DNA from 4 places in the Bacillus seohaeanensis genome. Region 2 is predicted to be linked to each of the others. Evidence: riboswitches for the same ligand, from Rfam matches in the RefSeq annotation. Region 2 holds a riboswitch; each other region holds the start of a gene.

The links. A riboswitch is a leader RNA that binds a small molecule or an ion and turns the genes downstream of it on or off. The one in region 2 is predicted to bind cyclic di-GMP.
Region 1: another riboswitch for cyclic di-GMP. It lies ahead of flgB (flagellar basal body rod protein FlgB); the one in region 2 lies ahead of ACFSUL_RS13820 (DUF5667 domain-containing protein).
Region 3: another riboswitch for cyclic di-GMP. It lies ahead of ACFSUL_RS06855 (WxL domain-containing protein); the one in region 2 lies ahead of ACFSUL_RS13820 (DUF5667 domain-containing protein).
Region 4: another riboswitch for cyclic di-GMP. It lies ahead of ACFSUL_RS20990 (anti-repressor SinI family protein); the one in region 2 lies ahead of ACFSUL_RS13820 (DUF5667 domain-containing protein).

The regions. Positions count from the first base shown of each region.
Region 1 is NZ_JBHUMF010000031.1:1,185,201-1,193,154, forward strand. It holds gene fliH (flagellar assembly protein FliH) at 1-690, opposite strand, end outside; gene fliG (flagellar motor switch protein FliG) at 683-1,696, opposite strand; gene fliF (flagellar basal-body MS-ring/collar protein FliF) at 1,712-3,307, opposite strand; gene fliE (flagellar hook-basal body complex protein FliE) at 3,351-3,656, opposite strand; gene flgC (flagellar basal body rod protein FlgC) at 3,674-4,135, opposite strand; gene flgB (flagellar basal body rod protein FlgB) at 4,138-4,527, opposite strand; cyclic di-GMP riboswitch class I at 4,883-4,971, opposite strand; gene codY (GTP-sensing pleiotropic transcriptional regulator CodY) at 5,307-6,086, opposite strand; gene hslU (HslU--HslV peptidase ATPase subunit) at 6,179-7,585, opposite strand; gene hslV (ATP-dependent protease subunit HslV) at 7,693-7,954, opposite strand, start outside.
Region 2 is NZ_JBHUMF010000031.1:100,630-108,583, reverse strand. It holds gene ACFSUL_RS13845 (hypothetical protein) at 33-176, shown strand; gene ACFSUL_RS13840 (SpoIIE family protein phosphatase) at 448-756, opposite strand; gene ACFSUL_RS13835 (ATP-binding protein) at 860-1,285, opposite strand; gene ACFSUL_RS13830 (hypothetical protein) at 1,975-2,919, shown strand; gene ACFSUL_RS13825 (hypothetical protein) at 2,994-3,653, opposite strand; gene ACFSUL_RS13820 (DUF5667 domain-containing protein) at 3,893-5,275, opposite strand; cyclic di-GMP riboswitch class I at 5,360-5,444, opposite strand; gene ACFSUL_RS13815 (MFS transporter) at 6,005-7,432, opposite strand; gene ACFSUL_RS13810 (nitrite reductase) at 7,577-7,954, opposite strand, start outside.
Region 3 is NZ_JBHUMF010000015.1:154,832-162,785, forward strand. It holds gene ACFSUL_RS06845 (MFS transporter) at 1-1,008, shown strand, start outside; gene ACFSUL_RS06850 (DUF916 domain-containing protein) at 1,107-2,135, opposite strand; gene ACFSUL_RS06855 (WxL domain-containing protein) at 2,365-3,006, opposite strand; cyclic di-GMP riboswitch class I at 3,088-3,172, opposite strand; gene ACFSUL_RS06860 (NUDIX hydrolase) at 3,783-4,418, opposite strand; gene ACFSUL_RS06865 (FAD-dependent oxidoreductase) at 4,527-5,861, opposite strand; gene ACFSUL_RS06870 (PH domain-containing protein) at 6,104-6,718, shown strand; gene ACFSUL_RS06875 (cation diffusion facilitator family transporter) at 7,049-7,954, opposite strand, start outside.
Region 4 is NZ_JBHUMF010000035.1:128,010-135,963, reverse strand. It holds gene fabZ (3-hydroxyacyl-ACP dehydratase FabZ) at 64-495, shown strand; gene ACFSUL_RS21005 (hypothetical protein) at 705-1,055, shown strand; gene ACFSUL_RS21000 (hypothetical protein) at 1,290-1,679, shown strand; gene ACFSUL_RS20995 (class D sortase) at 1,992-2,408, opposite strand; cyclic di-GMP riboswitch class I at 3,693-3,804, shown strand; gene ACFSUL_RS20990 (anti-repressor SinI family protein) at 3,836-3,976, shown strand; gene ACFSUL_RS20985 (helix-turn-helix domain-containing protein) at 4,002-4,322, opposite strand; gene ACFSUL_RS20980 (YwpF-like family protein) at 4,407-4,862, opposite strand; gene ACFSUL_RS20975 (single-stranded DNA-binding protein) at 5,148-5,513, shown strand; gene ACFSUL_RS20970 (hypothetical protein) at 5,558-5,755, shown strand; gene ACFSUL_RS20965 (DEAD/DEAH box helicase) at 5,950-7,954, opposite strand, start outside.

The DNA.
Region 1 (7,954 bases), 1.1 Mb from region 2:
ATTCGTCTCAATGAAACAATCATTTTCAGAAAGCTCGTCATTGGCGTACAGATAACATTGTACATTTGCTGGAAAAACAGCTTCAAGTTCATCCTTATTCGATTCTAATAGGGTGTATTTTGATGGATGAATATGCAGTTGTACCTCCGTTAAATCCCTTACTTCTTTTAATCCTCTTCGGACTAGAGGTAAAAATAACTCAGGTGAATCCTCAAGCTTACTACCCAAAATTCTTTCAGCAGTTGTTATCGCAATATCGAGGATTACACCTTCCGCTTTCTCAAGCAAGTCATAGTATTCCTTTTTTGCTACCTCGGTAATGGTGTTGGCTTCCTCTAGTTTCCCGCTATATTCTGCAAAAGCTTTTTCTTTCCCGTCCGCTTCACCCAAGCGGACCCCTTCATCGTACGCTTCCTTTATCAGCACTTCTTTTTCTGATTGCCACTGTTCTTTCTCTTGCTGAATTTTCTCTTGAATTTGCTGTAATTCTGCTTGAGCATTGTCTATTATCGAGTTTGCTTTCTCCGTAGCTTTCTCTATCAGTTTTTCTTGTTTCAAATGCATTTCCTCTAAAGATATTTCTTCTTCTACAACTGAATTTACTTTCTCTGTTCTAATTGTTTTTACAGAAATGATTTTCGACTTATTTTCATTTGAAACAGCGTTGGAGGACTTAATAATTTTAGACAATAATATCATCCCCTCCACCGCGGGCTATGATAATTTCTCCAGCTTCTTCTAATCTACGGATAACAGCTACGATTCTTGACTGAGCTTCTTCTACCTCTTTCAAACGAACTGGTCCCATAAACTCCATTTCTTCTTTAAAAGTATCGACCATTCTGCTTGACATATTGCGGAATACAATCTCTTTCACTTCATCACTAGAAACTTTAAGCGATAGCAATAGATCTTCATTTTCACAATCACGTATAACACGCTGAATAGAACGGTTATCCAATGTGACAATATCTTCGAATACGAACATTCTCTTTTTAATCTCTTCTGCTAACTCTGGATCTTGAATTTCAAGGGCATCCAGAATCGTTCTTTCTGTAGACCGATCGACACCATTTAGCACTTCAACAACGGATTCGACGCCTCCAGTTTGCGTATAATCTTGGGTGACAGTGGTGGAAAGTTTTCTTTCTAGAATTGCCTCCACTTCACTAATTACTTCTGGAGATGTACTATCCATCAATGCGATTCTTCGAGCAATATCAGCCTGAACTTCTTGTGGAAGCTCAGATAGGATTTGACCAGATTGCTGCGGCTCTAAATAGGATAGGATTAGTGCGATTGTCTGCGGGTGCTCATTTTGAATAAAATTCAAAATTTGTGCCGCATCCGCCTTTCTTGCAAAATCAAATGGTCTTACCTGTAAAGATGATGTTAGGCGATTAATAATCGCAGAAGCCTGGTCGTTTCCAAGAGCCTTCTCTAATACTGTTTTTGCATACCCAATACCGCCTTGTGATATATAATCTTGAGCAAGAGCAATACTATGAAATTCTTCTAAAATTCCTTCTTTCGCTTCAGACTCCACTTTTTTTACGCCGGAAATTTCTAGTGTCAATCGCTCTATTTCCTCTTCCGTTAAATGTTTATAGACAGAAGCGGACACATCCGGGCCAAGGGAGATAAGGAGAATGGCAGCTTTTTGTCTGCCGGTTAATTCTTTTTCTTTTCTAGCCACGTTCAACCTCTCCTCCTATTCATCAGCCAGCCAAGTTCTCAATAACTTAGCAAATTCTTCTGGTTTTTCTTTTGCCATTTTTTCTAGTTGCTTTCTCCTCAATGAACTTTCTGTTTCCGGTTCATCATTTACATCAGGCATATCAATTTGTTCTTCTGTTTCTTCATATATAAATTCTTCTTCCTGCTCTTTTTTCTTTTTAGAACGTATCATGAAGAAAATTAGGAGCGCTATAACCGCTAACAGAATGCCACCAATAACATAAGTCCACCATGGTAAAAATGGTTTTGCTTCTTCCTCGAACTCCATTTTCCCATTAAATGGCTGTACCGATACGACTACTTTATCCTCAATCGCTTCTTCTGTTAATTCTGGTGCAGCATCTTTGTCTATTGAAGTTTCTACAATAGTAGATAGTACTTGGCGAATATCCTCTACCCTATCCTGTGGAAGTGAATTTGGATCTTCAGGATCAGGTGGTTCTACCATTACTTGAATTCCAATATCCCTAACTTTATATGGACTTTCTACGATTTCTTTTTTTATTCTATTTACTTCGTTATTGATTGTTTCTTCTACTCGTTCATAATCACCATTAGATTCGGTACCTTCTTGATAGGTTTCACCCGTGTTTGTTACGTCTTCATCCCCAGCACCAGGAGTTCCCATAGCACCAGCGCCTTCACCCGTATATGTTTCCGTGATTCGCTGAGCACTAACAGCTATTCCTTCCATATTTTCTTCATCAACAGGCTCAACAAGATTTTCTTCCCTGTTTTCTTGTGTGAAGTCAATATCTGTGCTAACGGAAACAACGACTTTATTAAAACCGATTAACGTCCCTAACATGTTTTGCACTTGACGTTGTAAATCTCGTTCGATTTCTTTCTTTATACTCATTTGCTGTGTAAAATCGCCTGCAAATGAATTATTTTGATTTTCTAAATCAAAATACTCAAAATATTGGTTCATGATGACGATATTATCAGTAGGAAGATTTGGAACACTTTTTGATACCAAATGATACAATGATTTTATTTGCTTTGGATCAAAGTCCATTCCCGGTTTTGTATTAAGCACAATGCTCGCTGAAGCTTCTTGCGCTTGATCATTAAGAAAAATTTCCTTTTCAGGTAAATTGATCATTACCTTGGCATCTTGAACTCCATCGACTCCTTTAATTAAGTCAGCAAGTTCTGACTGCATTGCATCAAGTTTTAATACATTAAATTCATTGTCCGTCATCCCAAAACCAGCATTCTCACTAAAAAATGAGTAGTCGATGCTACCTGACTTCGGAATGCCTTCTGCAGCCAATTCTACTTTTAACGTATCTACCTGTTCTTTCGGAACATTTATAGTGCTACCACCGTCGGTTATTTCTGATTGTATCCCTCTACCATCAAGATTCTCTTTAATTGTTCCGGTTTCTGAAGGAGATAGATTGCTATACAACGGAACTAGAGTGGTTCTAGTAGCAAAAAAACTAGCAGCAGTGACCGCAATGATCACCGCAAGAACAGATATCCCCATTATTACTTTTTGTTTTTTTGATCTGCTAGACCAAAACGTCTTCATTTGTGTTTGATATTTTTTTATCGTTTCGTTCATTACAATCCCCCGGTTAATACAGCCAGTTCTTTCAGCTATAAAATTACATAGGCATTCTCATTATTTCTTGGTACGCTTCGACTACTTTATTTCGAACTTCCATCGTAGTCTGTAACATGATACTTGATTTTTGAGAAGCAATCATTACTTGGTGCAAGTCTACGTCTTCTCCTCTAGCAAGTTTTTCTGTTAATCTATCAGATTGAATTTGTGAGCTATTTACTTGATCAATTGACTTTTTCAAAAAATCTGCAAAGCTTTGCTGGGTTTCAGCAGGTTTCATATTATTTTTTGTATTCAACGGACTTACCGGAGAGGTTAAGGCAGAAGATATATTATGAATAGCCATGATAGTTATTTCCCTCCTTATTTACCAATTTCAAGTGACTTCATTAGCATTGCTTTATTTGCATTAAAAACAGTTACGTTTGCTTCGTATGACCTCGTTGCAGAAATAAGGTCTACCATTTCCCGTAATGGGTCAACATTCGGGTACTGTACGTACCCATCTTCATTTGCGTCCGGATGCTCCGGATCATAGACCATTTTAAAGGGTGTTTCCGTATCCTCTTGAATTTCTGTTACTTTAACACCATTTCCAATTTGTTGATTATTTTTCGTATTCATTGCTTGGTTAAGAAATGTTGAAAACTGTCCTTCTTTCGGCTGAAAGACAACAGACTTTCTGCGATACGGTTCCCACACGCCATCAACGTATTTTCCCCTTGTTGTATCAACATTCGCCATATTAGAGGAGATAACATCCATTCTCAAACGCTGAGACGTTAAAGCAGATGCAGTATTATTCATGCTATGAAAGATCGACATTGTTATTTCCCTCCTCTAATGACAGACTGCAATGACTGGAATTTACCATTAATCCGATCTGACAAAGCATTAAAGTAAATTTGATTTGTTGCAAGCTCTGACATTTCCTTATCAAGATCTACTCCATTGCCGTTATGATTATATTGATAATTACTTTTTACCGTTACAGCCGGGTGTGTTCCCTGTTGTTTAAAGCTTATATGTCTTGGATCAGTACGGTTAGCATCTAGCTGATGAAGTGATTGTTGAAACATTGACTGAAAGCTTACTTGTTTTGCTTTGTAGTGAGGTGTATCAACATTAGCTATATTTTGAGATATCACCTTTTGATTAAGGGAGGAATAATCTAGTCCTTTTTCCAATGTAGAAATAGTATTGGAAAATAAATTCATTATTGACACCTCTATCCATAATTTTGACATTAATATTTCAATTTTGACATTAATTTTAAGCCAGGTTTCATTTTAAAGTGAATTTCTTGGTGTGTCTATGGAGAAAATAGTAATTTTTTGTCGAAAAAAGAGAAAAATTTGCAAAAACCATAACCTTAGACCTATTGCTTCAGTTGTCTTTACAGTTAAAAATACGACAATATTACATAATTGTTACAATCTTATTTTAACAACATACATTTCATTGCTCTACAGGTTTGTTTTACCAATTTCCACTCAAAAAAAAAGCGACCCCTACATCGAGACCGTTTTACCAGCAGTAACCTAACATACATTCTACATATTAGACTATATTGTTGGTAACCCGGCTGCCGTAAAGTAGTACACTTGATAGGCCCGTAGCTTTGCGTCCTCTTCTTTCGAATGAGTTTGCCCTTATCTATTGTCGAAAAGCGTCGTAAAAAGCTATATATACATTTTACTATTTGAACTCAATATGACAAGGCCTAAACAGCAATTTAATTTGGGTCTTTTTCCTCATTTTGCTATCTTTATAACTATTTTTATTACGGTTTTCGACAATTATTTATATATCACTTTTCCTAAATACGCTATAAAACGACAAAAACCGATTCTTCCATTATAGGAGAATCGGCTTTGTTTTACCATAAATATTAGTCATTTTTTAAGAAGTCATTGTATTCTTTCCTAACATCAACTGTTCTATCTATGAGATTTACATTTAACACTAATCGCACGAATTACCTGCAGCTTTAATTTTAGTTCGTTCTTAGTTTATCTAATTCAACTAGGAATTTGTTATTTAATACTTTAATATAAGTACCTTTCATTCCTAATGAGCGAGATTCGATAACCCCTGCACTTTCTAATTTACGTAATGCATTTACGATAACAGATCTAGTGATTCCTACACGGTCAGCTATTTTGGAAGCTACAAGCAACCCTTCATTGCCATTCAACTCTTCAAAAATATGTTCAATTGCTTCCAATTCACTGTAAGAAAGGGAGCTAATCGCCATTTGTACTACCGCTTTACTACGCGCCTCTACTTCAATTTCTTCTGCTTTTTCACGAAGGATTTCCATACCTACAACTGTTGCACCATACTCACCAAGAATTAAATCATCGTCTTCAAATCTTTCTTGTAGACGTGCAAGAATTAGTGTACCTAAACGTTCTCCTCCACCGATAATTGGAACAATCGTAGTTAACCCTTTGTTAAATAATTCTTTATTTTCAACAGGAAAAGCTGTGTATTCACTGTCTACATCCAAGTTAGGTGATGTTTCTTGAATATTAAAAAGGTTTTGTGTATATTCTTCAGGGAATTGACGATCTTCAAGCATCTGTTTCATACGCTCATTTTCAATTTGTTGATTAATTGCATATCCAAGTAATTTGCCTCGTCTACTTACAACGAATACGTTCGCTTCAATTACTTTGCTTAATGTTTCTGACATTTCTTTGAAATTCACCGGCTTACCTGCTGCCTTTTGCAGCATTGCATTAATTGTTCTTGTTTTCTGTAATAAATTCATTATCATTTCCTCCTACTAGGTTTAAAATATGTCTATTACTTAATAGTTTATTTAATCTCTCTTCATTTACCCTACTAACTATTTCTCCAAACCTACAAGATAAACTGACTAAGGTCTTTGTCTTGTGCTATAACGCTAAGCTTGTCATCCACATAGTTTGGAGTAATTTGTATAGTTTCAAGGTTTATATCTGGAGCTTCAAATGAAAGATCCTCTAAAAGCCTTTCCATAATTGTATGGAGCCTTCTTGCTCCGATATTATCGGTACTTTGGTTAACATTATAGGCAATTTCTGCTAGTCTATGAATAGCATCGTCAGAAAATTCAATTTGTATACCTTCTGTTTCCATTAAAGCAATATATTGCTTAATGATTGCATTATCCGGTTCAATTAAAATACGTTCAAAATCTTCTACATTCAACTTTTGAAGTTCTACACGAATCGGAAAGCGCCCTTGTAATTCAGGAATTAAATCTGATGGCTTTGCAGTATGAAAAGCTCCCGCGGCAATAAACAAAATATAATCTGTTTTCACAGACCCATATTTCGTTACTACTGTTGAACCCTCTACTATCGGTAAAATATCGCGCTGAACACCTTCCCTTGATACATCTGCAGAAGACTGACCGGAGCTTTTACTGGCAACCTTATCAATTTCATCAATAAATATTATTCCAGATTGCTCTGCACGACTAATAGCTTCTTGCGTAACCTCATCCATATCAATTAATTTTTGAGCTTCTTCGTTAGTTAATACAATACGAGCCTCACTAACCCTTAATTTTCTTTTTTTCTTCTTTTTTGGCATAAAGTTACTTAATGCATCTTGCATATTCATTCCCATTTGTTCCATACCAGAACCTTGAAGCATATCAAACATAGATGGTTGCTGTTCATCTACTTCAACCGTTATTACCTCTTGTTCTAATTCACCGTTTTTCAACTTGTCGCTGATAGTTCTCCGTTTATCACGCAATGACATTTCTTCTTGCTTTTCATCATCTTTTTCTTCAGATTGTGACCCTTCTCCACCGAAAATCATTTCAAATGGGTTTTTATATGAACTAGATTTTTTCTTTGAAGGCACTAATAGCTCCACAAGTCTACGATTAGCATTTTCAGCTGCTCTTTCTTTTACATGCTGCATTTTCTCTTCTTTCACAAGGCGTACAGAAGTCTCTACAAGATCTCTTACCATTGACTCTACGTCCCTACCAACATAGCCAACTTCTGTGAATTTTGTTGCTTCCACTTTAATGAATGGTGCACCCACAAGTTTTGCCATTCTTCTAGCAATTTCCGTTTTCCCCACACCTGTAGGTCCCATCATTAAAATATTTTTCGGAACAACCTCTTCACGAAGCTGTTCTTTTAACAGGCTACGGCGATACCTATTACGCAACGCCACAGCTACAGCCCTTTTCGCTTCTTTCTGACCAACAATATATTGATCTAATCGATCGACAATTTGTCTAGGTGTTAAATTATCCGTATTCATTATAAGGCACACTCCTTTGTCTAGCCACTATAGCTAACAATTGAATTTATAGACATACCATTTAAACGAAATATTAACAACAGTTAATGTACTTAGTGAAAATAATATTATAAGCTTTCTACAATAATATTCGTGTTCGTATATACACAAATGTCTGCAGCAACATCAAGGGACGCCTTTGCAATTTCACTAGCTGACATATATTCGCCAGCATGTTGTTTCAATGCCCTGCCTGCTGATAACGCATAATTTCCACCAGAACCAATTGCTAGAATGCCGTCATCTGGTTCAATTACTTCACCCGTCCCCGAAACAAGCAGCAAATAATCTTTGTCCATTACAATTAACATCGCTTCTAGTTTTCTCAAA
Region 2 (7,954 bases):
TGATGTAGAAGGAGATATGGGGGAATTTTACGATGAAAAGTAGATATAAATCCCCTTGGTCAGCTTTGTTATGGTCATTTGTTTTACCTGGATTTGGTCCATTTTATAATGGTCAACTGGTAATGTACTCGGGTCTAAACCTTATGGCATTTTTCAATGAAAAGAGCAATTTTTAAGTATTGCAGTGAACTCTTTCAAACAAATGGTCAACAAGCTGACATGAACGAAAGCCGAAAAAAGCCAATTGTTTATTTTCATGGAACCTTAATTAAAGCTTGCACGTATTAACGTATGTAAGTTCTTGCCCCACCTATGCTTCTCCAATTCCTCAAGCCTTGAAGTGGGGATATTACTGCCCATTAACGCAGGATAAATTTGTCAGATTTACAGTCCCATCTTTCGGTTAGTTTGCCTTTATCCATAGTATAGAAAGGTCTCTGTTATAACTCAATAAATTGTGGCTGCAATAATGGTTACATCATCATGGAACTCTACTGAACCAGCCTTATTAGAAGATTTGGCGATAATCCTATCCAGAAGATCATCCGCTTCTACCTTCTGATTTTCTATTATAAGTGTTTTTAAGTTCTCAATATTTTCGCTTGTTATGTACTTTTCATCGTCAAAAATTCCATCTGTGTATAAAACAATTTTTGTCTCTCCTGTATACTGTAGAGCTCCTGTTTCAACATCTATTTCTGGAAGCACTCCGAGTGGGATACATCCTTTCTCAGGGTAACCAATTAATTCTTCCACGCCTCAACGAAATTGTTGTGCATTTTTTAATGTAATGTTTTCTCCCCAGCGAAGTACTCGAGTGAAGTCATTTACTTTTCTTAACATCGTATACTTATCTCCCTCAACCTAAATTTCCATTTATATTTTTTTCCATACATAAAGTAATATGACCTTCTTCGGCTGTAAGCCAAACTTCGTCCATAATAGACAAAATGAGTTGTAATCCTCTACCACGCGAGCCATAGTTTATGTTTTCATTTATTTCTAACGGAAACGAATTCCCCTTCTGTTTCACTTTCATTACCAAACTAGTAGCTGTACTTTGCCACTTTATTTCGACAAATTGTTGTTCCTCTGTTGTCCCATATTCCATCGCATTGACGAGTGCTTCTTCTGTTACTAAACATAATCGAAGTTGAACCTCTAGCAAAAAGCCTAAGCTTTCCGCCAAATGCTCTGTATAATTCATCGCATTCATTACATCATCTGTTGATTGAATTTTCATGGAATGTATACTACTGAACCCTACTAACGTTTCATCATCCATTAACTGTCCCTAATTACTAAAAACTAGTAAATTCTTATCGTCGTCTCACAATCAGGATAGGAGGCTTTCCTGCCATACACCTATAGCGTAAAGCAACTTAAGGTGCCCTATTAGAGCCAGCCGGTGGCAAGGAATATTCCTATTAATGATCCATTCCTTACCAATAGTTATAGTAATCAAGTTTACACCTCCCCCGAGTTTAAATCCCTGATTGTTGTATTCTAGCGTCTGATGAATGACGCTTCACCATTTCCTCCATGGAACTTGCGATGAACTAGCAAGCTACTAGATTGTATTATGAACATGTTAATAATACAATCATAGATTAATAGGACTATTTACGTAGTGACAGATATCACACAAGTGCTTTTAGACTATAAAAAACTATTATAAAGGATATTTCGTTTTACCTGTTGATTTGGGCATAATTTATAAACTTTTTCCCATTTTATCGCTCATACCCTTTTTCTTGCAGTTACCGTAGGAAATTCTGTATTGAAACTACTATTGGTTTTTTTGTTAACTGGCCTCGATGTCTAAAACACAGAAATCTCTAATTTGGTACTCTAGTTTGCCTTATTCCTATTGCTAAGCATAACGTTCACATTTCTGTCACATCTAAGTCCTTCCTACGGTGTCCTTTTCACTCTTCCCTCCCTATATAGGCAGTGAAAGGGTGGTGCAAAAGGATGAATATAAAATCTGGTGATATAGAAGCATTTAAACAGTATTCACAGTTTTCCAGTTTAAAAGAATTTAATAATCATATGGAAATGTGGATGGTAGAGTATAAAAAAGAGTTTACAAAAGCTGAATTAGTGGGGTTAAAACGGTTGGTTCGCTTTTCTGCGAAATTTCCTGGTGTTTGCAACGCGAAGATTGGCACGGTGTTAAAAGCTATTCATGAAGAATATCACGATAACGGTATCTCTCGTTCCAGCTTTAAAAGAATGATTGGTAAAGCAAAAAAATTAGGTATCTTCACGGTTCATGAAACAGAAAGAAACAACGGATCACAGTCTAGTAATCTTTATATTTTTAATCGTTTTCCTATAAATGAACTACCTACTGACGAAAAGTTGAACCACCATAAAACTAGTAATCTTCTTAAAACTAAAAATCAAATGAGTAAAAAACGTAAGGACAACGAGCTTGATAACATTTCTCTAGATACTACTGTTTCACATGACATCAAGGACATAGTGACAAATGATGACAAGCAACAAGCAGCTATTACTACTGAAAAATCACCAACCATCAAAGAGCTAGATCACACTTTTACAAGTGATGAAGTCCCTCCAGCTTTTCGTCAACTAGTGAAATGCTTTTTTGATGAGGCAAAAACGATTGAAGAATATTGGAAAATGGCTAAAATAGCCGCTTACCATAATAATCGCGAAAACGAGAAAGACCAAGTCCTAGGTATCGCCATCAACTCCTTTAAACAAATGATAAATAAGCTAAAATTATCAAAATCCATCAAAAAACCAATTGCCTATTTTTACGGCATTTTGAATAAAAAGTTTGATCAGCTTTATTTTGAAGAGTTACGCGAGATGGAGATTAGTGAGGAGAATTTTGAGGATGAGGTTCCCTATAGCTTGGATTTAGGGAAGGCGCTGTTTTCGTTTTAAAGAAGTTCTTCATCAGCCAGATAACGGCAATCTTCTTATATTAAAAATATAAAACTTGATAAGAAGATCCTAGTTTACCTATCCAGCTGATTTTGAAAATATTTCGTTGCCATAAGTGAAATAATCAACACCAATTCAAATCCGTTTACAACTGCACCACTCTTCACTGGGATCGGAACCGCACTACCAATTGTCATCATGAGTGTTCCAATGAAAAACCAAATCCATTTTTGTTTCCACCATATTATTAATGACGTGAGGAGAAGAACTGCTGTAACGATTATTACCATAATTGGTGGACTTGTTGCTTTTTCGATGCTGTCGTAGCTTAATACACCGTATTCCCATTTTGCTTCGACTTTTAGTCCTAATGTTTCAGTGAATAGTTCAAGAATAACGAGGCAAAGGAAAACGCAGACCGACCCATATTTCACCCAATTTTTCTGTGCCCATTTTATATCAGCTCGTTTTAGTGTGTTCCAAGCAAAGAGCACGAGTAATGGCGTAAAAAAGGCATGGACCCAAAACCTAGCGATGTTTAAATTTTTGAGGATGCTTCCTTCTCCAATATAGCGACCAACTGCGACAATTGCGTTATCATATAGTAATCCGGCTACTACGAGCAACACTACATTGGATGCCGTGAGCCAACGGTTGTTTTTGGCTAAGAATATGCCCCAAGTAAAGAGGGCTAGATAAGCTACCATATACATAAAGAATAATAGTGTATCCATCGGTTCACTCCCTTTTGTTCTAAGGTTTTCCTTTTTGCTTAGGGAATAAACAGATGTGTGTATTTTTGGTATGGAAAGGATTTATAAATTGTATTCTTAAAGAGAGTGTTAGTAATAAACAATTTATTATCCGAATTTATTTTTCAATTATAGGAAAAAAGGAAGATAATCGAACAAATAATTCTTCAATTTAGACAAAACAAAAAGAGTAGGTTCTGACTCCCTACTCTTTCTCGATGTTACTCTTCGTCTTTATTTTTCTCTTTAGCTTTACGCTCTTTTTCAGCACGTTGTTTGGATTCTTCACGCTGTTTTTCTTCGGCTTTCTTGGCTTGTTCCTTTGCTTTCTCTTCTTGCTTCTTCACTTTTTCACGTTCTTTTTCAGCACGTTGTTGCGACTCTTCGCGCTGTTTTTCTTCAGCTTTTTTACGTGCTTCCTCTTGTTTCATTGCAGCCTCACGCTGTTTTTCTTCAGCCTTTTCACGTGCTTCCTCTTGTTTCATTGCAGCCTCATGCTGTTTTTCTTCAGCCTGTTTACGTGCTTCTTCTTGTTTCTTTACAGACTCATTTTCTTTCTTGCCTTCGTTTTTATCTTTATCGTTTACTTTTTCAAGAACATCTTCTACAGCTTCATCAGCTTCCTCATTGATTTCTTTAACGACTTCTGTTTTTTCTTCTGCTAACTCTTTGTCAAGTTCCGTCAGTTCTTCGTTGTATTCTTCTTCATCCATTTTACCAGATGCTAATTTTGCTTCGAGTTCAGCACGTTTCTTATCAGCCTTTTGCTCTTTCTTTTCTAGTTTGGCTAACTTTTTATTAACCTTCTCTTCAAACTTTTCTTGTGCTTTGACAATATTTTTTTGAAGAGCTTCTTTCGCCGTAGGATTCTCAACCTTTTCGAGAGCTGCTTGTAAAGCAAGAATGTTTGCAGCAAATTTTTCCTCAAATTCAGCACGGATTGTATCAGCTGGGGTCTGTTCTTGTGCAATATCACCACTAACTACTTCTGTTGATTCTTCAGTAGCAGGATCCGTCTCGGAAGAAGACTCTTCGTACTTTGCTAATGCTAATTCTTGTTGTTCAATAGCCTGTTGAAGCACTTCGTTTGCCAACTCTTCCTCACCTTGAGCAAGTAACGCTTCTGCTTCTTTAATCCTTTCTTCAGCAAAAGAAATAAACAATTCAGCCTCTTTTACTTCATCGAATGTTAAAGCAAGCTGAACATTTTCCATTAGTTTTTTCGCGAAGTAAAAGAAGTCACCAGGTAGAAGTGAAGGCGTATCCTCTTCCATTTCCGAATTTTCTTCCGTCTCTTCTTCCATTAATTCTTCTGTTGGTTGTTCTTCTGTAACCTCTTCATCTGTACTTTCAGTTTCTCCATCTTCGGTTATTGAATCGATTGTTTCACCTTCTTGATTTGATGGCTGAACTGTTGAATCAGTTGTTGTATCTTTTGTTTGGTCTTGTGGAACTGTTTCTTCTATTTGAGAATCTGTTTGTGTCTCATCATTATTCGCAAAAGCCTGTCCAGTTCCTAAAGAAAAAGTGAAAACCGCAGCAACAACACTTGTAACAAGAACATTGCGGACGTTTTTGTTACATGAAATATACTTTTTTGACATAAAAAATATCCCTCCAAAACATTTTTTGTAAAGGAAGAATCTTGAATTAACTCTATTAAACTTGAGGCTTTTCTCCATTCTTCATTTGGTAGCCCAGCCATCCTAGTTAAGACACCTTAGATCTGTGACTTTGCGTCTCTATCTTTCGGTAGATTTGCCCTTTTCAAATGAGGAACGATAACTCAATTTTTTCGTTCATCATAATCTAAAATAAATATACATTAAAAATCAAAGAATGAATACTATTATTTTTTGCCAAAATAATACTTCAGGTTCTCGGTCCCAAGATAAGTATCCACACTACTATTCTTCACTCCTATTGTTTCTTATTCAATTTTTCTGCTTACATTAGTACAATAAGAAAACGAGCTGCAGATTCACTTATTGATCTTCAACTCTTGCATCCAATAGCATTAGTTATCAATGCTCATTCCATTCATCCGTTATTGTTCTTACAAGCAGCTTAAAACCCTGCAAATAAGCAAGCATTTACGAGTAAATCGAATCTATCTGAGGGAGTTTAAGTGAAATCATTTACAAATCAGATGGAAAATCCTACTTAATTTTAAGAATTAAAACAGGCAGAAAAACTGAAATTTCTGCCTGTTTTGCAAAATATTATAGTTGTAAAATTGTCTTTACCTATTTTTAGATAGTACTATAATAATCTCCAGCATATTTTTCTTGGGTATTGATTTACACAATAGACTATTACTTAAATTAATTCATTTAACCATTCGTTTCTCTTTGCCTCGGTGTACGGACAAATAATAACGCCACTATAGCACCTACAAAAGCCACTATACCACACCAGAAGAATGCTTGTTGATATCCCTCGTTTAGAGCAACTATCGGCTCCCCTGATATACTAGTGGCAGTTGCTGCTGCAACGGAAACCATGATCGCCAAACCAACAGCCGATCCAACTTGATACGTCGTGTTATATAAACCAGATGCAAGACCAGACTCTTCTGATTTAGCCTCCGATACAGCTGCCGTGGTTGCAGGTAGATAGGCAAGGGCATTGCCGAGAGCGGCCAGTAATAGAGCAATAAACACATCACTCCAATAATTTCCATCAACAGTATTCCCGGCAAACAAGAGTGCCGAAAAGCCAAGTATAATAAATCCAATGAACATAGTAACCTTCATACCCATTTTCGCCATTAGTTTTTCAGCGAGTAAAATCATGAAAATGGCCATCAGCACCGGTGCCGGTAACATGCCCATTGCAGCCATGAAAGGTTCATATTCCAATACCTGTTGTAGATATAGAATAAGGAAATAAATAAGCGGAAACCAAGATGCTGATAACAAGATAAGCGAAACATTACCCGCTGCCAAGTTTGTGGTCTTAAAGATGCTAAGCGGCACGAGTGGTTCATTTCTAAAAACTTGAATAAGGATAAAGATGATGAACAAAACGGATCCAATAGCTAAAGGTAATATAGTAAAAAGCGTTTGCCAACCATGTTGTTCTGCGGTTACGATGCCGTAAACAATCAGTATCAATGCTGCTGTAACGGAAATAGCGCCTGCGTAATCAATACGCCCCATTTTTCTCATACCTTTTTGGAGGAGCTTTGGGGCCAATATCAAAACGAGAATACCAACAGGAACATAGAATAATAGGGTCCATCTCCAGCTGAGTAACTGTGTAAAGACACCTCCAAAAACTATACCAATGGAACCCCCTGCTGCCCCAGACAGACCCCAGAATGCAAGTGCCTTACCCATTTCCTTCTTATTAGACTTAAATAAAAGCATAATAATTGAAAGTGCGGCTGGGGCAATCAAAGCTGAACCAGCACCTTGGATTGCTCTTGCTATGTTAAGTGCCATTTGGTTCCACGCTAGGCCTGCGAATAAAGAAGATACTGTTAAGATTGAAACCCCCAACATAAAAATGCGTCGGTGGCCGAACAAATCGGACAATCTTCCTCCCAATAGCAGCAGCCCACCAAACAAAATAAGAAAGGCATTCATAACCCATTGTAAATTTGCCTCCGTATAGCCTAATGCAGATTTGATGGACGGCAAAGCAACCTGTATAATTGCGGTATCCATCATAACAAGGAAATTCGCAAAGCATAACAAAGCAAGTGCCTTCCAACGCTTTGGGTCAGGTTGCGCAATCGCCTGAGTACGTGTTGACATAAATTTGTTTCCTCCTATTTAATAATTAATTTTGACTAACTCTTTAAATGTCGAGCTAACACTTTTTGTTTCCGTGAAAGGCAAGGTTGCTAGGTTTCTTAAATCACTTGATAAAAATACAACAACAAAACTGAGAATTTTATATTAATCTATTAATTGATTTCTACCTATTCGTTTCACAAATTTATAGAATGTCTCCCGCTTTTTCCCCATCAGTGAATATACATCTATAATCTTTTCTACTGCATCATATAATTCTTCTGGTGCTAGATTCTCCTTCAGCAAGGAACTGACCTCAGCATCTTTCCCTTTTGCTTTTCCTCCAACATATAAATTAAAATGATCTTTAAACTTCATAATACCGATGTCACTTAACATCGGCTCCCCACAACCAATAGGGCAACCTGTATAAGCAATCTTTAGGGTAAAAGGCACGGGTTTTCCTGCTACACGACGATTTACCTCTTTGGCTACCGGCATACCTTCTCTTTCTTCCCCTTTACAAAAGTTACAGGTTTTTAA
Region 3 (7,954 bases), on a different contig from region 2:
TCGTTTTTATCTAATAGTCTAGACCGTAAACGAATCATGTTGTTTGCTCTTTTCTTCTCATCTTTACTTTCCATCGCAGTTACTTTTTGCGACAATTTAGTTATCCTTATCATCATCCGAGCATTTCAAGGTGCTATGTTAGCAGGATTTCCTTCTATTGCTATGGCCTATATTAATGAAGAGTTTCATCCAAAAAGTATTGGATATGTTATTGGAATTTATGTTAGTGGGTCAAGCTTAGGAGGATTATCAGGGCGGGTTATTGTTGGTGCGTTATCTGACTATTTCACCTGGAACACAGCCATTGGTTATTTAGGGATACTGAGCTTAATTATTAGCATCTTGTTTTGGGTTATGCTCCCAAAATCAAAACATTTTACAAAAAGCACCTTGCGTATTAAAGGAACACTTTCACCTGTAGTAAGGAGTTTACAAAATCCTTCTCTTTTTCTACTATATTCGAATGGGTTTCTTTTAATGGGAGCATTCGTTACAATATACAACTATGTAGCTATTCCGCTAATGAAGCCGCCATATAACCTAAGTCAAACGCTTGTTGGGTTTCTTTTTATTATTTATTTAACAGGTACTTTTAGTTCTGCGTGGATGGGAAGGCTGGCGGATAAAAATCGTCGCTCTAGTGTCATCTTATCCGGCATTCTGTTGATGATAGCTGGAGCACTTTTCACTCTATTCACGCCATTAGTAATAAAGGTTCTCGGTCTTGCTTTATTCACTTTCGGATTTTTTGGCGCTCACTCTGTTACAAGTGGCTGGGTTGGAATATTAGCTGATAAAAGCGAAAAAGCACAGGCTTCCTCCCTATATCTACTATTTTATTATGCAGGGTCTAGTGTCGTTGGTTCTCTCGGAGGCGTATTTCTGGGATTATATGGTTGGAAAGGTGTCATTAGTGTTGTAGCCGTCTTATTAATCGTTGCTATTACTTCTACCATCAAAGTGAACAAGTTAATTACTAATATTTTAGATCAAAGAAAAGTTTCATAGTTTGGATATATAAAGAATCGCCTTTCATTTAAATATATGGAGACTCCATATATTTGAATGAAAGGCGATTCTTTTTCTTAACTATCTCTAAACTTTTTTTACTTTTTCCTCCTACCAATAAAGAACATTATTAATCCAAATAGGATTGCTCCTCCGACCCAAACCCAAGTAGGTACTGTTGATTCTGTTGCAGCAGTTGGAAGCTTTGTTTCATTTTTTTCTACATATTGTTCTACATCTTTATTAGCTATTTTGAAGGTTTTCGAAGTTGTAACCTTACTATCTCCAGCGGTTCCGTCCATCGTCAAAGTGTAAGTACCATCATCTAATGTATCATGCCCCCATTGCATAGGGAATCTTATCCATGAATTGGGAGCCATTTTAAATGGACCATATCGACCACTAAACAATTCTTCACCAGATTGATTGGTTACGGTATAATTACCACTAACATTCTCCTCGATTTTATTCGCATCATTAAGCATTTCTATATACACTTGTGCGGTGTCTGCATGAAATCCACTCTCGCCAAATAAATAATTGGATGGCACCTCTTCTAGAAAATTTAATTGAAGTGCAATTGCATATACAGTTTCAGTTTTAAGAATAAAATTTGCTGTTCCTTTTTCGACCTCTTGCGCCTTTTCTGTTTTCTCCCCTTGCATAGTAAATAATAGTCCACCGAGAGCATTTTCCCCTTTCACTTTTGGAGTGTTTACCGCTATAGGAACTTCTATAGCAGAATGAGGGGAAACCGTTACACTGCCTTTTACATCAATATATTCCGCCAATCGCACAGCATCATCCAATAGCCTCGTATTCTCGGAGCCAGCCTCCTGCTCATACATCATTCCACCAGTAGGACTCGTAAATGCATTAGCTGGAGTGATTGTCACCGTTACATCCTTATCCTCATTATTTATAATTTTCACTTTCAAGTTCAACTTCTCTCCCGGATTAACGGATAAATCAAAGTATCCTTTTGTTGCTTTATGTTGATTGTCAGGATAAATTGGTTCAATTGTTAGGGGAGGTTCTTGTGCACGAATATTAGAATAATCGAAACAACTGAGTAAAATGATAGTAATGAGATAAATAAATGTTTTTACGAAAGAAGCTTTTTTCATTATTTAACACCTCATCGTTATAGTGCCCGAAAAAGTGCAAAATAAAAGGGTAAAAGCTCACGTATCTTGGATCAAGCCTCTGAACAACTAATACCGCCACACTACTACAGTTTCCCTGCTCTTGACGTTAACTTCCATAGAACATTTTCTCACATACGAATACTTTACAAATTTCCATATAAAAAAGCCCCGACTAATTTTAGTCAGGGGAAATAGCAATTATTTATTATTAAGGTCCAGAAGTAATCGAAACTGTGATTGTTGACTCATAAGTTCCAGCCTTCACATGCTTAGGAAGAAGTGTTAATTTCAGTGATTCCTCCGCAAACGACACATCATAAGTTCCCATTCCTTCGTCAACAGGTGCCGAAAGAATTTCTACACCATCGCTGCTATCAATAAATCCACTTAATTTGTTTATATTTCCTGCAGGATCCATACTCTCCGTATCTTGTGCAGTTACGGTCGCTAGAGATTCAAGAGATAAAGAATGGAGTGGGAGTTTATTCGAATCTATATCTGTACCACCAACTAGTTTAAATTGGTCTGCTTTTACCTTTACATGCCAACCTAAGCCTGAACCAGTTGAATCTGAAACGGTAAAGTTATTTATTTTTGAATAGGAATATTTTGTTGCTCCATCAAGAGTCACTGCTGAAAATGCTTCAACTCCAACTGTTGATGGTGTCATTGATAGTGATCCACCAGTAATTGTTGGTCCAGCTGCTTCTACATAGTTAGTAGCTCCAAAAGCACTAACAACCAATCCTAACGTTGCAACACTTACTGCTGCTTTCTTAAAAATGTTCTTCATTTTATTTTCCCCTCTTTTTTTCACTCGATCTATTGCAACATTACTGTTTTTGTGCATAAAAAAATCCCTCCAAAACAAAATTAATTGCATCGGAAGAATCTTGAATTCGACTCATAATAGAGTTTTCATTCTCCATTCTTCAGCAACCCAGCCACCATAGTAAAAAACCTTAGGTCTGTTGACTTTGCGTCATCGTCTTTCAACGACTTTGCCTTTTTTAAAAACAGGAGCGAAAGTAATGACTCTATTTATCTATGTCGTATATTTTCGTTCGCCGCTCTCTGAAACTTATATTACATTGTTATGTAATGAAAAGATAGAACTAAAATTTTTCCATATTACCGTAAGAATGGAAAAGCAACAAATACGTCGATATATTCAAGGACTTTCTACAAAATAATTATTTTCTATGACTATTGTAAACATGTAAAAGCAAAAAAAGAGACAGCACTCCGCCACCTCTTTGATTATTATATTGGATTGGAGGGGTTATTTTACCGACACGTTAAAAGATTTGTTACAAATTGCTTTTAGAATAAACAGTTTTTCATCTAACGACAACATTTTCCAGCATTTCGCACGGATTTTCATTTTCTTTTCTCCTTTCAAATATTTTTATTAGCTATCTATTATAGTAGTTAGTAGTAAATTCGACTTTCTTCTATCTCGTTCTATTTATTATTTTATACCTCCATTACAAGAAAACAAACAAGATAACTTCTACAAAACCCCATAAAAAAATGCTTTATCCGCCAGTATTCCCTAGCGAAAAAAGCATTTTTTACGGAAAATCCTCAAGCTTTCACTGTTTTTGTCAAAAATTATTTCTCTATCTAGTCATTCCGTTCAAACTTTTGTAATAATTGCAAAAAGTGATGAAGAATTCTTGCCGTTAACCCCCAAATGACTTTATCTCCGTAATAATAGAAGTGTTCTTCCATGTTACGGGCTTGCCACTCGTAATCGACCCCTCCAGGAATAACGTGAAATGGAAAGTTCTGTTCTGGTTCCATTTTGCACTTAATGCTATATATATCCGGCTCAACCTTTTGAAGATATGATAGCGGTGTAGTAAACAATTCTCCCACCTCTGCATCATTAGGTTTCAAATTGTCTAGCTCTGTTGTAATTGTTCCAAAGTATGGATAGATGATTGTTCCGAATGGAGAAACGACATAATCAAGCGGAGTTACATCCTGAATTTCTTGTTCAGTAATTCCCAGTTCTTCCATTGTCTCCCGAATAGCCGCAGCCTTTTCATTCTTATCGGTTTTGTCTACTTTTCCACCTGGAAAACAGATTTCACCCGGTTGCCTTCTTAATTCCATTGCCCTTACTTCAAATAAAACATGAAGTTCATTTTCCACTTTGATAAGCGGTAAAAGAACAGCAAATTTGGCATAGCTTTCACTGTCAATAATTTGAGGTTTTCTATCTTTTAGTTGATTTGTGACTTTGTTCCAATCCAACTCATCACCACCAATTCATTGCTATACTACTATTTTAGCGTTTTTTTACTTTTATGTAAAAAAGCTTTCTAATAAGGTCCACCTTATTAGAAAGCTTTTCTGAAGAATTTAGAGAGTTAACGCAGCAAGTCCTGCTTCATTTAAGATGTTCCATGGTTTGTTAAAGTGTGGTTGAAAGAAGAAGTCCACAAAACCTAATTCTTCTACTGTCATTTCTTTTTGAATACAAACAGATAAAGTATTAATTGTTTGCGTCATATCTGCTTTTGAAATGATTTGTGCTCCTAGTATTCTTCTAGTAGATTCCTCAAAAACAAGCTTTAACTTTACTTGTTCAAAAGTAGGCATAAATTCTGGACGGTTATTTTCGATAATATCAACCGTTTTATAGTCAAGTCCTGCTTGTTTTGCTGTGACTTCCGTTAATCCTGTGGAAGCCATATTGTAATCATATATGTGAAGACCTGAGGTTCCTTGTGTTCCCATATATCTTACTTTCGGTTCAATAATATTATGAGCAACGATTGTCCCCATTCTAACTGCATTTGTTGCTAATGGAATATACATATGCTTTCCAGTTGGATTATATGAAACAGCACAACTATCTCCAGCAGCATATATATCCTTATCACTTGTTTGCAAGTATTCATTTACTAAAATAGCACCGTTATCTAGCATATCGACTTTCCCTTTTAGAAGTCCTGTATTAGGTTTAAAACCTACGCAAAGAATAACGAGATCTGTTTCAAGCTCCCCCTTCGTTGTCATTACTCTTGAGACATTACCATTTTCCCCTTCAAATTTTGTAACTGTCTGATTGAGGGCAAGTTGTATATTACGGCGTGTAAATTCCTCCTCGACTATATCTGTAAACTCTTTATCAAGGTATTTGTTTAAAATTCGATCTTCGCCATCTATCAACGTCACATTCTTGCCATCTAATTCAAATGCTTCAACAAGTTCCACGCCAATATATCCTGCACCTATAACCGTGATGTTTGTTGCGTTCTTTGCCTTTTCGATAATCGTATTTGCTTGATGAAAGTTTTTACATAAAAGGATGTTTTCCAAATTAATTCCTTCTATTGGAGGAATTACAGGCCATGAACCAGTAGACATGACAAGTTTATCATAATGATCCTCTTTTACTTCTCCTGTTGTCATATCTCTTGCAATAACCTTTTTTTGTTCCGTGTCTATTTCTAATACTTCATGCTTCATATTCATCGTAACTCCGAGAGATTCTAGCTCTTCTGGTGAAGAATAAAATAATTCATTTGGGTTTTGTGCTACTCCACCAACATATAGGGCAATACCACAAGATAAAAATGATACATTATCATTTTTTTCATAAACAGTAATAGATGCATCTTTATATAAACTAGCCATATTTTTAACTGCAGCTGTTCCTGCATGTGTACATCCGACAACGATAATTTTCATAAGAGAAAACCCCTTTTTTAATTGTGAATTACTTCACATTAACATGTGAAATTGTTCACAAATTATTTTATGTGTTAAGTATATAACAAGCTTTTATAGAATACAAGAGTTTTTTGTGAAATCATTCACATTCATTTCCGTTCTTATAAAACCATTCATAAATAGTAATATATGTTATAATTTTACTGACGCTACCATAGAGTAAAAAGTGATTAATTTACTTTAAGAGAGGATTTGAAAATATGTTTGGAAAAGTAGCAGCAGATGTACTTGGTTTAAGTGATATTGGATCGGTTATTAAGCCGCAAGATTATGACAAGGTTGATTCTGATGATTACATTATGCACGAAGATGGCGAAAAAATTTATTTTCTTATTAAATCAAAATCCGACGAATACTGTTTTACAAACAAAGCATTGATTCATCTGGATGGGACAAGTGCTACTAGTAAAAAGAGAACACTTCGCCGTTTTGATTACCATCTCTACCGCATCTCTAACGTACTTCTAGAAACAGCTGGAACTGTTGATTTAGATGTCGAAATTAAATTTAAGATTGGGTCTGAAGTTTATTCCATTGATGTACATAAAAAACATCTAGAAGAAGTGAAAGATCTGTATAAATCTCTCATTAAAATTGCTGAAATTACACATGATAACGAAATTTATACAAACTATGCAAAAGACAGTCTTCACCATGCGTCTTCTACTCTTAGTCAGGTAAGAACGGAAAATGTAGATGTCGTTAATCAATTTAAAGAAATTAACAAACTGGCTTTTGATTGGCTATCCGATACGAAAAAACAATATAGTTTAAAAGATTATGGTTTTGTGTTTGAAAAATATATTCATAATTAAGAAGAAAAGCGGAAGCGGCTTGACCAGCCCCGACAAGCATAAGCCGAGCATCCCGGAAAGGCGCGCTTTTTGCCTTTTTGGGATGCTTGACTTATGACCTCGAGGGGCTAGCCGCTGGAGCTGGACAAAGAAAAGCGGAAGCGGCTTGACCAGCCCCGACAAGCATAAGCCAAGCATCCCGGAAAGGTGCGCTTTTTGCCTTTTTGGGATGCTTGGCTTATGACCTCGAGGGGCTAGCCGCTGGAGCTGGACAAAGAAAAGCGGAAGCGGCTCGAACAACTCCGATAGAAAAAATATTCATAAGAAGGAAGCCAACCTAATAACACTAGGTCAGCTTCCTTTTTCGTTTTCCGCATTCCAACTTTTGATATCATCATCTTCAATTATTCCTAATGTAACATCCGCGATATTAGGATTATCTCTTAGCATATCTTGGACCCGGAACTTAATGTCATCTGCTTCCGATAAAGCCAACCCTTTACGCAATTCAATATATGCTTCGACATGGTAATTCCTTCCTTCCTGGAGAATTCGAAGCTTATTAATATCTGTTACATCCTCGTCTCCTAGAATAATCTCCGCAACTTTATCTTCAATTTCTTTCGGTGCTGCTACTCCAATTAAGCCAACCATATTATCGTAACCAACACGAAAGGCCACTCCAACCATTAAAAATCCGATAATAATTGTTACAACCCCATCCAACAAATCAAAATTCGAAAAATACGTAACAAGTACTGCTATTAATGCCAATACTGCCCCTGTTACAGCTACCATATCTTCATAAAAAACAAGTCTTGTCGGTGGAGATGCTCGTTTAAGATTTCGAAACGTTCCCATGAAAAAGCCCTCTGATCCTACTGCTTCCCCTGCTTCTTTGTTAATTTCTTTCATCACTTTTACTAAAATTGTACCATCAATTACAATATTTAATCCGAGAACAACAAGGTTAAGCCAAATCCCCTCCACCTCTGCAGGGTGCTGAATAAGATGCCATCCCTCTAAAACAGTCTCATAAGCCATAATGGAAACAATAATAACAGCTACCATACAAAATAAATTGATAACCCGACCAAATCCAGTCGGAAAACGGGCAGTCGGTTTCTTTTCCGAGAGTACACTTCCTGTAAAAACAAAACCTTGGTTTAATGCATCTGCCAAAGAATGCATGGCTGTTGCAAACATCGCTCCGCTTCCACTGAAAACATACGCTACTGCTTTTGCAATAGCCAGAAA
Region 4 (7,954 bases), on a different contig from region 2:
TCAAATCATCCTCGATTTCGGTACAATAGAAGGATATCGTACATATTTAGGAGGACTAGTGATATGCTTACTATTGATCAAATTAAAGAAATTATTCCACATCGTTATCCTTTTTTGTTAGTGGATCGTATTTTAGAGGTGGAAGAAGGCCAAAAGGCAGTTGGAATTAAGAATGTGACGGCTAATGAAGAATTTTTTAATGGACACTTCCCTGATTATCCTGTAATGCCAGGTGTTTTGATTGTCGAGGCACTCGCACAAGTTGGAGCAGTGGCGATGCTGAAAAAGGAAGAAAATCGTGGCCGGTTAGCATTTTTTACAGGGATTGATAAATGTAGGTTTAAGCGTCAAGTAAAACCTGGTGACCAACTTCGTCTTGAAGTTGAAATGACTCGCTTTAAGGGAGCAATCGGAAAAGGAAAGGGAATTGCTACGGTAGATGGCGAGGTCGCTTGTGAACTAGAAATGATGTTTGCGCTAGGTGACAAACAATAATAAAGTGAAACTTCAATCAGTGGCGTTTTCCTGACCGTTAATGCGGGATAAAAGGAACGGTTCTCTAAGATAAGTCCTTAGAGAACCGTTCCTTTTTCCTTGTTAAATTTCAAAATCAATGTAAGTTTAAAATAAAATTGGGAATGATAATGGGAGACCAGTAATAGCGGTCTTACTTACACTTATATGTTTGAAAGGAGTTATACATCATGAGCAGAAAATTATTATCCATTTTGGGTGGATCAGCACTTGCTGCAATGCTTTTAGTTGGCTGTAATGCCAATGATGACCAAGAGCCACCTCCAGAGGACGATGCACCATTAGAAGAGGACGGCGGGGATTTGAATAACGACAATGGTGACAACGGTAATAATGGAAACAACGTTGACAACGGTGACGATGGTGACCTGAACGGTGACAATGGTGACCAAAACAATGGAAATAACGGTGATAACAATAACAATGGTGATGGAGAGTTATTAGAAGATGAGAATTCTCCAGATGAAGAACCATTAGAAGATACAAAAGATATGAAAGACGAAGATAATAAAGATCAATAATAATTTTGACAGAGATGGCAGTAGCTGTCTCTGTTTTTTAAAAAATACTTTTACGGTGATAACTCACAAAAAATTTGAAGAAAGTTTCGTTTTAAAGTAAAATCTTTTAAGGTAGGATATAGTAATGGTAAAAGTAATTACCATATTTTTTACAATAGAAGCTCTACATATCGTCTGGCCATTATGATATAGTTATAATACTATGTATATTTTTTTAGGGGGTACTTTTTATACATGTTTAATCAATTATCATCGGGTACGAAGATCAGTATTACCCGTTCTATAAAAACAGCTTTTGAACAATATATGGCGAAGATTAGTTGGGATGAAGAAAAGTATGAATTACAAAACTTTGTTCAACTTTGGCGTACATATATAAATGAAAGTGCTTCATGGTTTAACAATTTAGATGATCAGATAAAAAATGATCCCAAATTTCATGAAGAGTTAGCAGTTAAGATTAATGAAACGATAGAAAAAATTCTTTCAGAGCCACCAACCGAAGAGCAAATGAACGAAATAGACTCTCTTCAAAAGGATCTTGGAACGGATTACGACTATTCATGTAAAGTAGAAGCAAAATTTTTACTTGATAAACTCCAAGGAATGGCAAAAAAAAACTAAATCTACCTTTAGATAAAGACTTCAAATTGGCACAAATTTTGTACTATCAAGTTTTTAATGAAGAGCTCCCCTTGCAAAATTACTCCAAAGCGGATATTGAATATATCATAGAAGAGCTTATTAACGCACAAGATATCAACCCTTTTTATAGTGATATTGTTCATTAAAGCCCCTAAAAAATAGGGGTTTTTGTTAATAGTTAGGAAATGATAAGTTATTCTTTTGTGGGTAATTTTCTATTGGGACATCTATATAGCTTTAAACTCTTATCCTCCCAATCCTGTTCGTTCTGAATATGCTAAGCGCACCTGATTAAGGTGATTCTATTCTCCGTGCATTAATAATATAACGCTCCTCTGTACTAGATAAATAGTCAAATGGATAGCAAGTGGACAATGTTAGAACTTCATCAGGGGAAGTGGATTGTAAAACGGACATATTTGTTTCATGAACAATAAATGTTTCAAAAATTTCATAGATAAATATGCCATCCTTCATCTCTATTATAAGTTTATCTCCCTCTTGCAACTCCCCGATGTGCTTAAAAACGGTATCACGATGACCTGCTAAAAAGATTCGATCCCTTTGGTTGGGAAGTTTTGTAGAGGAATAATGACCAATTCCTTTTTCAAGCTCTTCTTCATCCGTACCTTCTATGATCGGAAGTTCTTTATTAAGGGCAGGGATATCAAGAATTCCAACAACATCCCCTTTTGAAAAAGAATATATAACCTCAGAATTATTTCTTTTTTTTTTAGATGTTCATCTGTAAGCTTCTCTTTTGCTTCACTCAATGCCTGTGCTTCCTGTTGTTTTTGCGAAATGATGTGATAAATGGAATAGGTAATTAACATTAATCCTATAATGAATAATGTCAAACTGGTTATTTTCAATATGCTACTTCTCAAAAATTTTTCTCCTTTATCAATAAAGATTATATGACTAGGAAATCCCCATTCTTTTGGGAGGTTTACTAGTCGTATTTTTTGTAACGTATCATACTAATTTTTCTTATTATACATTATAAAGAACAATATATTTTATATAAAAAACGAAATTATCTGAAAGAATGAGGATTTTGAAGATATAGAACAGAAAGTGTTCATTATAATGAAAAAATGAAGGAATTTGCCATTTTTTAAATAACAGTGGCTACTTTATACTAGAATCAATTGTTCTTTTAAAAGAACAATTGATTCTGTAGTATTATTTTAGCTTGCGAAAGGATAATAATTAAAGGCTGCTTTCGTAAAATTTGCTGCTTTTTAACTCCAAACCAAGTTTAACCCACTGAATTGATTGGAGCGGAGGGCATTTGACTCTTGCGGGAAAAGAGGGAAGTGAGAATCCCACAGAGGAAACGTATGTCTAGCTCGCTGTAAAAAAGATAAAATTCTCAAAAGGAAAAGGGTGCCTTGGGGGAATTTTTCCTGTTTTCTTCACGAGCTGAGAAAGTCGCCTCCGGTTTCTAAGAGTCTTTTATTTCTCCCCGAGCGTAGCAGAAATTAACGGGAAGAATTTATATAAGTAAAAACAATAATCTATGAGAAAAGAGCCTAATTTAATGACCTTCAGCATATATTTTTCATCACTACTAACCTTTTCTAATAAATTTATATCAGGGAAAGAGGTATTGAAATGTATAAAAAAACATGCGATCGCTGTACCCGTCCATCCTATAGTAGTGCAGAACTAGGAGAGTGGATTTGCCCCTCATGTGGACTTGACTTAACCAGTGCACCTTTGTATAACTCCTCTACGATAAATCCAAAGAGAATTATTCCTCTAAGTAAAAAGTTGGAAGCATATCAAAGACAGGCAGAAAAGAGACTGTATTAACCCTTCGACAATATTATGTCATTACCTTAATTAATAATAAAAATATACGTAAATTAAAACCTAAATTGTCAAAATATAAAGAAAAATTTTCCGGAAAAAATTTCAGAATAGACAAAAATCAACATATAAAAAAATAGCTAGATAGTATAATAAGGATGGGACTAAAGAGATAATGTCAGATAAAGGCAAACCTGTTGAAAAGTAGGGACGCAAAGTCACGGGTCTAAGGTTTAGACATGCTTCAAAAGGATGAGCTTGTGTAAACTATGACGGCTGGATTGCCTGAAATACGAAGCGTATTTTAGGAGGAATGGGATTTGGGGAAGAAAGAATTAGATGTAGAATGGATCCAACTAATTAAGGAGGCAATGAAAGTCGGAATAAAACAGGGAGAAATTAGAGAGTTTTTACAAATGAACACCTCGGTAAAAGCTCTAAAACCAAACAGAGAAAATTAAAAAGTCTTGCTTCCTAGCAAGACTTTTATTTTTGACCTTGACGCCATTTATTAAATTCAATGAACTCACGAAATTGATCTTTTGAAATGCCTGAATCCATTGCTTCTTCCACAATCTTCATCCATTCATAATCCATCTGCTCTTCTTTAATTTCATCATGTAAAAGGGAGTCAACTGTAACTCCGAGGGCAGCAGAAATTTTTTCAAGGAACTGAATGGAAGGATTCTGTTGAAGACTTCGTTCAATTGAGCTTAAATACGACTTAGCTACTCCAGCTTTATCAGCAAGCTCCGTCATGGACATTTTCTTTTCTTGTCTTAACCTTTTTACTCGCTCGCCAATCATGACTGTCACGCACCTTAGAATTAATTTTATACTAGTATACCACATTCTCTAAGGTTGTTCCATATAATGAACGTCCTGTTCTTGTTATATGTTTTTTGCTTCCGAACTAGACTTTGATGAGGCGGGAATTTGTGGTTTGGATTTCATTTTACTTTTAAATTCTTGCATGAGTTCTTCCCCTGCATAGCCCTTTTGCATTAAGTTAGCGAGTAAGAGTTCTGCATACTCATTTCGTTGTTTTCTTAGCTTTCCTTCAAACAAAATACTCATTTTATCATCCATTAACTTAATGCACCGAATAGATGTTAAGAATGCGGCTGGATCATTTGCTTGGTGAGAAATAACAACTTGTATTTCTAAATCGCCTTTTTCCTGTTGAGCTTCCCGGAAGTAATCATAGTATTCTTTTGAAACATATGTCTCAATTAACCATGTTCTTTTATCGTCTTCTTTGTTAATAATTAAACCGTCCACGATATTAATGTCCTTCAGTACCTCTTTTTCGACAACTTGGAGAGTGATAACTTTGAATGTTTTCATGAACGAACATCTCCTACCATTAGTTTCACTTTTACCAAAATTATACCATAGAGAGAAACGGATACATAATGGTGTAATTTCACTATTCTTCTTCATTGGAAAAAACTTTAAAAAAGTTTAATTTTATATTCCCTCATTAAGATTTGTTTTAAAAAGTGAAAATTCGCCTAGATGAATTTTGAGAATTCGAGAGGAAATAGCAGTGAAAATACAATTTCCTTCATTTTACAGGATAAAGGAATGCTTGTAAGATGGGGTCAGACAGGAAAGGAGGGCAGATGCTCAGTGATTAATCAAGTAACATTGGTGGGGAGGTTAACGAAAGATCCAGAACCTAGAGTAACACCAGATGGAAAATCAGTTTTGAATGCTACAATCGCATTGACCCGTAGATTTCGTAATCAACAAGGGCAATTTGAAGCGGACTTTGTTCTTTGCACGTTGTGGAATAAAGCAGCTGAAAACACAGCGAAATATTGCAAAAAAGGCTCCGTAATTGGAATAGTTGGCCGACTTCAAACTCGTAACTATGAAAATGAACAAGGAAAGCGAATCTATGTGACGGAAGTAGTTGCGGAATCAGTTAAATTCCTTGATGGCAAACCTGCTCAGCCACAGAAATCAACTGATAAAATAGAATTGCCATTTTAAAATATCTTCTAACAAAGAAAAAGTATTTTTTAGGAGGTGAAAACTTGTCTCTAGCATTGATAGAAAAAAGAATTGATCGCTTGGAAAAATTAAATGAAGAATTGATCCGTAAGTTAGCACGAGTAAATGTAGCGAATTACTACCTTTCGCAACGTATAGAAACCCTCGAAGAACACGCATCTGTAGAAAAAGCTCCCGACATATCTAACCAGCAGAAAAAACTCAGCCTAGTATCCAACTAATAATATGTATTTTTGATCCTACCAACAACAAATTACCTCTAACATCCTGCCGAAAAAGATAGAATAAAACGTTACCTCGAAATCAAACTCCTTATAACTTCAAATAGAGCCGATTCCTTTGATGGAATCGGCTGTTTTTTGTTTGCAGTACCCTTTTTGGAGGTCCGTCCCTCACTACGTTAATGCACTAAAACTTATTCTAGTGTTAGGAGGGATTGGAGGTCTTGGTTGGATAGTTCGGTGATCCATTGGTCGCTTCGGATGATTTCTTCGTTTAGTGCTTGTTTTTTTTCGAGCATGCTGTCGATCTTTTCTTCTAGTGTTCCAGAGGAAATCATTTTATGGACATGGACAAATCGCTTTTGACCGATGCGGTAGGCGCGGTCTGTTGCTTGATTTTCAACTGCCGGGTTCCACCAGCGGTCATAGTGAACAACATGGTTGGCAGCTGTTAAATTAAGTCCTGTTCCTCCTGCTTTTAATGACAGTAAAAAGACAGGGAATTTTCCTTCTTGGAAATCAGATACAAGCTTATCACGCTGCGTTTTGGACGTACTTCCATTTAAAAATGGCACGTCAACACCAAACTTATCTTTCATCACGCGTTGGATCATTTCTCCCATTGAAATATACTGGGTGAAAATTAGACAACCCTCTTCGGCACCGAGGGCTACCTCGACAATGTCCACGAGCTTTTGCATCTTCTCTGATCGCTGCAGTACCGAATCTGGCACCGGTTCTTTTAAATAAAGGGCCGGATGATTACATAACTGCTTTAGTTGATTAAGCATTTGCAAGATTAATCCTTTGCGTTCAAAACCATCTAACGTTTCAATTTTTGTGAATGTCTCCTGAATGAGCTGCTCATAAAGGGAGGCTTGTTCCGCTGTTAATGGACAGTATTCCTTCTGCTCAATCTTCTCTGGAAGGTTCAACTCCACTTCAGGATCCTTTTTCGTTCTACGTAGTAAAAATGGTTTAATTTTTGCCTGAAGTTCTCTAACTTTATCCTCAGACTCATCCTTTTCAATCGGAGCAATATAATTTTTCTGAAATTGCGTAAAGCCACCGAGATATCCATGGTTGAGAAAATCAAAGATTGCCCACAGTTCAGATAATCTATTCTCCATTGGTGTCCCTGTTAATGCGATATGATGCTTCCCAGACAATTTACGGATAGCACGGGATTGCTTCGTATTCGCATTTTTAATATTTTGCGCCTCATCAAGTGAAATAGCACTCCAATTTATTTGCGAGAGTTCCTCAAAATCCATATGAGACAAGCCGTACGAAGTTAACACAACATCCGCATCAGCAATTCCTTCTGAAAAGTTCTCCCCCTTTAAGCGATTAGAACCATAATGAAGATGGACAGAAAGAGATGGTGAAAATTTCTCCAATTCCCGTTGCCAGTTCCCCAGTACAGAAGTAGGGGCAATAATTAACGCAGGCGAGTCTGGTGTTTCGTTATTTTTTACATGTAAAAGATACGTAATTAACTGTACCGTTTTGCCGAGGCCCATATCATCTGCCAGGCAAGCCCCAAATCCAAACTTCCGTAAAAATAATAGCCAACTCATCCCAAGCTGCTGGTATGGTCGCAATTCCCCTTGGAAATCTGTAGGCTCTTCGGCAATCGGAATTGTCGACACGTTCGAAAGCTGGTGCACAAGCTTCTTCATCGATCGATTAAGTTCAAGCTGGATACGCGCATACTGGTGTGGATCATACTCATCCTCGTCGGGCGCCGCTTCATCCGAATCTTTCGGAACAAGCTCTTGTTCGAGCATATCCTGAATCGAGATCCCATCTTTCTTTGCCTTTGTCATCAATTCTTGGATTTTGCGGATCATCGCTGGATCAAGCTTCATCCATTGACCGCGGATTTTTACTAACCGACGTTGTTCATTGACAAGCTTTTGGAAGTCGTCTTCGGAAAAATCAACGCCATTCATCGACAGTCGCCAATCAAAGTCGAGCATCGCATTCAAACCGACAAAAGAAGGGCGGTAACTCGTATCTGTATTTTTTAATCGCGCTTTTACCGTCAGCTGGGCATCTTTCATCGCTTCCCACCAAGAAGGCAAAAGAATTTCAATATCTAAATCAATTAGTTTTTCACTTAAAATAGTTAAGAAATCCCACGCATCGTGTTCATCTAATGTTGTTCGAAGTTTATCTCCCGTCCCTTTTATTAAC